3 regions of the Providencia rettgeri genome follow, and region 2 is predicted to be linked to each of the others. Evidence: predicted binding sites of a transcription regulator. Region 2 holds the regulator's gene; each other region holds the start of a gene.
What was found. The regulator LexA, encoded in region 2, represses DNA repair genes until DNA is damaged. The targets are predictions, from matches to a motif close to TNCTGTATGTACATACAGNA.

Region 1 (2,272 bases), 1.4 Mb from region 2:
ACAATAGCATCTAGCGTCTGGTTTGCGCTGGTTAACCAATAGATGTCATGCCGCATTTCCATTGCAGAGAGAGTGTTATTTGTAGGAGGAGGGGATTTATCATTAGCAAGCTTATATATATGGTTTGCTTGATAACGGTAATCTTCTATTTGATAAGCTAATCGTGAGGCCATACTGTGAAGTGCAGTTTGGCGGCTTTTTACCCATTCCTGATAGTAGTTAAAAAGTGATAATGAAAGTATCACAATCAACAATACAATAAACGTCGCAAAAATGCGTGAAAGGACATTTGGTTTTAATAATGTTTGTCTGTACATACTCGAGCACGCGATCCCATCGGCAAATTTATTATTAGATTAAAAATCATACGCCTAGAGTAATAGTAGACTCCGATTTTGCACAGATATTATCATTTTTCTTGGTAAAAAGAGAACAATTGAGTGAAGATTAGCCAAACGAATTAAAAAAAGCAATTTTTTTACTTTCAGGGGTAGACAAGGGGACGGGATTCCTCCATAATCGCGCCCCATGGAGAGATGGCCGAGCGGTCGAAGGCAGCGGTCTTGAAAACCGCCGATGGGTAACCATCCTAGAGTTCGAATCTCTATCTCTCCGCCAAATTCGCCGGCTTAGCTCAGTTGGTAGAGCAACTGACTTGTAATCAGTAGGTCACCAGTTCGACTCCGGTAGCCGGCACCAAATAAGAACCCGTTACATTTCATCGATGTAGCGGGTTTTTTCTTTTTATTTGTGCGCATAATTACAATGCTCTAAGTCGTGGTTGTGCCATGTTTGTGTCATCGTGTGACACTAGCTCGTCGATCTTCATAGCGTGTTCAGTTAGATGATTCGGTGCTAAATGAGCATACCTTCTCACCATTTCTATGGATTCCCATCCTCCCATTTCTTGACGTGTAGATAATCGAATACTGGACTGAACAAGCTTTGTACTTGAAGATTGACTCCGTAAGCAATGGATGAAAGTACGGGAAAGAAAAGGCAAAAATTAGTCATCATTGTCTATACATACCGTGTTTTGATTTTAAAAAATCATCTTTACAACTAAAACGCTTGGAATATACTGTATATAAATACAGTTATTTTTGGTGTGCTATGAAGCTAGAGTTTATCGATTCTGAGTCAATTCTTAATATTCCGTTATTTCTTGATAGGGTTCCTGCAGGTTTTCCATCGCCAGCGGCTGACTATATGGAGGAGAGGATAAACCTCAATAGTACGTTGATTAAGCACCCTGACAGCACCTATATGTTACGGGTCGAAGGCAATTCGATGGTTGATGCGAATATCAATGATGGTGATGTTGTTATTGTTGATAGCGCACTGGCAGCAAAAGATGGGGATATTGTGATCGCTAGCGTTGATGGTGAGTTTACTGTTAAGAGGCTGAAGTCTCATCCACCGATGTTGATGCCGATGAATCCTGATTTTCAGCCTATACCGATAGGTGATGCACAGGATTTGCAGATATTTGGCGTGGTCACATACATAATTCACAAGGCGCAGTAATGTTTGCCTTGGTTGATGTTAATTCGTTTTATGCAAGCTGCGAGAAAGTCTTCAGACCAGATTTGGCTGGAAAGCCAGTAATCGTCCTGAGCAACAATGATGGCTGTGTAATTGCCCGCTCAGCGGAAGCAAAAAAACTCGGTATAAAAATGGGGGAGCTCTACTATGAGCGACAAAATTATTACCGACAAAATAACATTAACATTTTTAGCTCTAACTATGCGTTATATGCTGATATGAGCAATAGAGTGATGTCCCTGCTATCGATGTATGCTCCGCGCTTAGAGATATATTCGATTGATGAAGCATTTCTTGATTTCACTGGCATGACTCATACATTTAATCTAGAAGATTACGGGCGAGAAATTCAATCAACAATATTGCAGCGAACTCATTTGCCCGCTGGGGTGGGAATAGGCTCAACAAAAACGCTAGCTAAGATTGCTAATTATGCGGCTAAGACATGGAAGAAAACTGGAGGGGTCGTTGAGCTATCCGATAGCAATAGGCAAAAAAAACTACTGTCACTTATTCCAATAGAAGAGGTTTGGGGTATAGGACAAAGAATATCTGCTAAATTAAAAATTATGGGCATTTATACCGCGCTAGATTTGGCTAATGCATCAGTACCCACAATACGTAAAATGTTTGGCGTAACGTTAGAAAGAACGCTCAGGGAATTAAACGGTGAACCTTGTATTGAGCTTGAAGAAGTTCGAAAGGTTAAGCAGCAAATATTATGCTC
Region 2 (2,272 bases):
TTAGCAGCGCATTATTTATCTGCTACATTCGTTTCACCCTAGGTTATTTTAAGATAATCGTTTGCTTATAATTATTTTTAAATAGCAAATTATATAAACAATATACTTACTTAGTTATTTTCTACAGCCTTGAACTCCATTGCGCTTTCGATACAAAAGTTATGATAAACTTATGAGCAATAAATTGTTGCGTGTTGCGAAGTTAGGGTGAGTAAATGAAAAAAATGAGTGAAGATAAGATACTGGTGATGGCAGAACGTATCTGCCAATCAAGAGGTGTTAGGCTGACTCCCCAACGGGAAACTGTATTACGCTTAATTGCCAAGCAACACGGGGCAATCAGTGCTTATGACTTATTAGACTTGCTGCGCGAAGTTGAGCCGCAAGCAAAGCCCCCTACCGTATACCGTGGGCTTGAGTTTTTAATGGAGCAAGGCTTTATTCATAAAATAGAGTCAACCAATAGCTACGTCGTATGCCACCATTTTGATAACCCTAGCCATATTTCTGTCATGCTTATCTGTGATCACTGCGGCAGTGTGACAGAAAGTGATTGCGCAACAATAGAAGCCGCTATTATCAGCCTTGCGGAAACCAACCAGTTCCGATTGCGCCATACTGTGGTTGAAAACCATGGTCTATGTAAAAGCTGTGATGAAATTGATAGCTGCCAAGATCACGCACATTGCAGTCATGATCATGCACAACCCATCGTTGCAAAGAAAAAGTAGCAATTGGACGTAGTAAAATTCACCACGTTGCTTATATATAAGAAACGAATGTTCAAAGAGAGATATAAAGAAAGGATAGATAAGAAAGGAAGCAAATAAAGCAGGCAGATCTCTACACATCAATTTGAAATCTGCCGGCAATCAGTGAGCCATCTAACAAGCTACCATACGCAACTCGTTTGATAACCTAAGAATTAATACCAGTCACTATTGCGGATCACACCTACTGCTAAACCTTCAATAGTGAAGCTTTGTTCGCGTAAATCGACAATAATCGGCGCAAAGTCAGGATTCTCAGCAATTAACTCAACACGGTTACCTTGCTGCCTAAAACGTTTCACAGTTACTTCATCATCAATGCGCGCAACAATCACTTGGCCATTGTGCGCACTTTGTGTTTTATGAACCGCTAATAGGTCACCATCCATAATACCGATGTCTTTCATCGACATACCATTCACACGTAATAAAAAGTCCGCATGAGGCCTGAAAAGTTCAGGATCCACTTGGTAGTGACTTTCAATATGTTCTTGCGCTAATAAAGGTTCGCCAGCGGCAACACGCCCAATCAAAGGCAACCCTTGATCGTCAGCTTCTTCTTCAAGAAGCAAGCGGATACCCCGTGATGCCCCAGAAACAATTTCAATTACACCCTTGCGAGCCAGGGCTTTTAAATGTTCTTCTGCCGCATTAGGCGAACGAAAACCAAGGCTTGTTGCTATTTCAGCACGTGTAGGAGGCATACCCGTTTGCGAAATGTGTTCACGCACCAGATCATAAACCTGCTGTTGTCGAGCTGTCAGTGCTTTCATTCCGTTCCCCTGTTTGTTTATACAGTCAGACTGTGAGTATATACAGGTAAATGAAGATTTGGAACAGTTAAATTGCTGAATTTAGGTATTTGTTATCAATTGACTTTTTTCTCAGCTCTAAACAACCTTTATTAACTAGCCAGCAAAATAACGCTGCCATAAAACCAATAGCCAAATAAATAGTGCCAAACCAATACTGACAAACACAGCGGCAGAGCCAATATCTTTCGCACGTCCTGAAAGTTCATGATATTCACTGCCAATGCGGTCAACAACGGCTTCGATAGCGCTATTTAATAACTCAACGATAGCCACCAGCACCACTGAACTGATCAGTAATATCCTATCCACATAACTGATATCTAAGAAAAATGCGATAATAATCGCAATCACAGCAGCAACGGATTCTTGACGAAATGCCGCTTCATTTACCCAAGCCGCTTTTAGCCCTTTAAGGGAGTATCCCGCTGCTTTAATCACACGGGTAAAGCCCTTAGTTTGACTTGCCATATTTATTCCTTAAAAAATACAAACAATAATCGATTTTTACGGTCAAAGTGAATTGTCAGTAACAGATCTGCCAGTGGATTTCTGGTATGATTGCGCAGCATTGTTAACAAGAGGCTATAATCATTTATGTCACTATGGCGTAAAATATATTACAACACGTTGAATTTACCACTTAAATTATTGGTAAAAAGTAAACTAATTCCATCGGACCCCATTACA
Region 3 (2,272 bases), 910 kb from region 2:
GCAAAACAAGCCCTAAGCTCAGGTCATTAATCTGTTTTGTGCTTCATTTTCCATTTTTTGCTGCGCAGAATATTGAGCATTTGAACAGCCATGGAAAAAAACATTGCAAAATAGATATAGCCTTTGGCAACATGGACTTGCACACTTTCAAGTAGCAATGTAAAGCCGACTAGAATTAAAAAAGAGAGCGCAAGAATTTTAATAGATGGATAGCGTTCAACAAATTCCCCAATACTTTTTGCCGCTAGCATCATGATAAGTACGGCAATGATCACCGCTGCCATCATAATAAACAGATGATCGGATAGCCCAACAGCGGTGATAACTGAGTCAAGGCTAAAGATAATATCTAGCAGTGCAATTTGCACAATTGCTCCCCAGAAGGAGTGCACTTGCCGCTGTGCAAGGTCACTTTCGTCTTCTCCCTCAATGGTTTCAAAAATTTCTTGGCTGGCCTTCCATATAAGGAAAATCCCCCCGGCACACAAAATAATATCGCGAGCAGAAACAGTATGATCAGCAACGCTAAAGAGTGGCGTAGTGAGGCGCGATAACCATGCTATTGAGGCTAATAAGGCGAGGCGCATTATCATCGCCGCAATCAACCCCGTGCGTCTGGCGCTATTTTGCTGGTGAGCAGGGAGTTTACCCACAACGATACTCAAGAAAATAATATTATCGATGCCTAAAACAATTTCCAATATAGTTAGGGTGGCAAGTGCCATCCATGCATTGGGGTCGAGTATCCACTCAAACATCTGTGTACCTTCTACAATGAAACAGTGATAAAATTTTATCGTCTGCTTTGGTACAGGCGACACCTTGTTGATTAAGCGAGGTTAAAGTGCCGAGCTAACAGCGGGGCAGTAAAGTCTTTTTTAAGGTAAAAGCCACGAGGCAACGTCATAATGGGTTGGCCAAATTCGCCAATCGCTTCAGTTAGTGCTTTATTATTGGCCGCTTTTGGGCGAATTTGTAGGACTTGCCCATGGCGTGCTGTAATTGTTTCGACCTTCCCCAATACAATCAAATCCATTAACTCTTCCCAATCTTGTTTTAATAATTGTTCCTCAAGGGGGGATGGGCTCCAAATGAGAGGATTCGCTACTCGCCGTTCGGCTAGGGGAATTTGGCGTTCCCCCTCGATAGGAAACCATAAAATGCGTGATAGTTTACGGCGAACATGGCTATTTTCCCAAGTTAAGCCGCTATTTCCTGTCAGGGGCGCAACAGAGACAAAGGTGGTTTCGAGTGGAACACCATGGCGATCGATAGGGATGGTTTTAAGTTCAATGCCAATATGTGCAAAATCTTGCTCTGCTTTACTGCCTGCACTAGCGCCTAAATAATACTCAAGTAACATGCCTACCCAACCTTTATCCCGTTTCAGATCAGGGGGAATGGGGATATCTGCGAGGTGGGCGAGCTCACCTAAAGTATAGCCGGCAAGCGCTTGAGCTCGACTCATTAAGGTGGCTTCGTTATCTGGCGGTAGTGGTGGTGTAAATGGCATAATGCTCTGAAATTTAAGTGTATAAAAAACAGACAAAAATAATTCACATAGTAGCAAGAGTATAACACTTTTTTGTGAAGATTTTTAACTGCATGATATATAAGTATTTAATGTTTTTTATTTGATTGTTCTAAAATCTGTTTATCGGGTTATTCACGTTCATCCCAAGATAATCACAGGATCATGCACTAGGTTATCCACAGGATTTCTGGATAACTGTGTAAAACAGCGATTACTGTGTGTATTTACAGCCTTGACTAATAGCGTTTTATGACGTTTGTCACAGAAAATGAGTAAGTTAAAAGCATTAGTTGTGGATAAATACGACGTTGTTTGATATTTGTTCAGTTGAAGTCCTAAGCTTTTTAGCCAAAAAGTTGAACGGTGGATAATGGGTTTCTTGAAGCGTTATTCATTTGATTTATCAAAGTTTATTAGATTAAGATTATTTTTGATAAAAAACCACTTTGGGGATATACCCTGATTACTATAAGGTTGTTCACATAGATATCCACAGAAAAAGTGAATAACATCCTTATTATTCACTTTGGTTGTTTATAACTATCAATAATTAGGTAGGTTATCCTCAGCGGGTTTGAACCATGCAGATTTAAAATCAAACCAACCGAAGGTGTTCATACGTACACCACGCATCGTACGCTGCCCTTGCAGCTCTAACCAGTGATGAAACACAGGGTGGAAGATCTGTGAGTCAATTAAGCTTTCACACCACGCTTCTACATCGAAGGTATTCGCTCG

Region 1: umuD (translesion error-prone DNA polymerase V autoproteolytic subunit) is a predicted target of LexA. The motif match lies at 1,080-1,099, and genes of this name have one in related genera.
Region 3: mutH (DNA mismatch repair endonuclease MutH) is a predicted target of LexA. The motif match lies at 1,747-1,766, and genes of this name have one in related genera.

The regions. Positions count from the first base shown of each region.
Region 1 covers NZ_CP163512.1:1,110,259-1,112,530, forward strand. Annotated here, with positions in the region: gene rcsD (phosphotransferase RcsD) at 1-317, opposite strand, end outside; tRNA gene AB6N04_RS04975 (tRNA-Ser) at 531-618, shown strand; tRNA gene AB6N04_RS04980 (tRNA-Thr) at 624-699, shown strand; partial or broken gene AB6N04_RS04985 (hypothetical protein) at 761-955, opposite strand; gene umuD (translesion error-prone DNA polymerase V autoproteolytic subunit) at 1,114-1,527, shown strand; gene umuC (translesion error-prone DNA polymerase V subunit UmuC) at 1,527-2,272, shown strand, end outside.
Region 2 covers NZ_CP163512.1:4,065,937-4,068,208, reverse strand. Annotated here, with positions in the region: gene zur (zinc uptake transcriptional repressor Zur) at 216-731, shown strand; gene lexA (transcriptional repressor LexA) at 926-1,543, opposite strand; gene AB6N04_RS18610 (diacylglycerol kinase) at 1,679-2,053, opposite strand; gene plsB (glycerol-3-phosphate 1-O-acyltransferase PlsB) at 2,180-2,272, shown strand, end outside.
Region 3 covers NZ_CP163512.1:629,893-632,164, forward strand. Annotated here, with positions in the region: gene AB6N04_RS02790 (helix-hairpin-helix domain-containing protein) at 1-30, shown strand, start outside; gene AB6N04_RS02795 (TerC family protein) at 27-758, opposite strand; gene mutH (DNA mismatch repair endonuclease MutH) at 830-1,513, opposite strand; gene sgrR (HTH-type transcriptional regulator SgrR) at 2,078-2,272, opposite strand, start outside.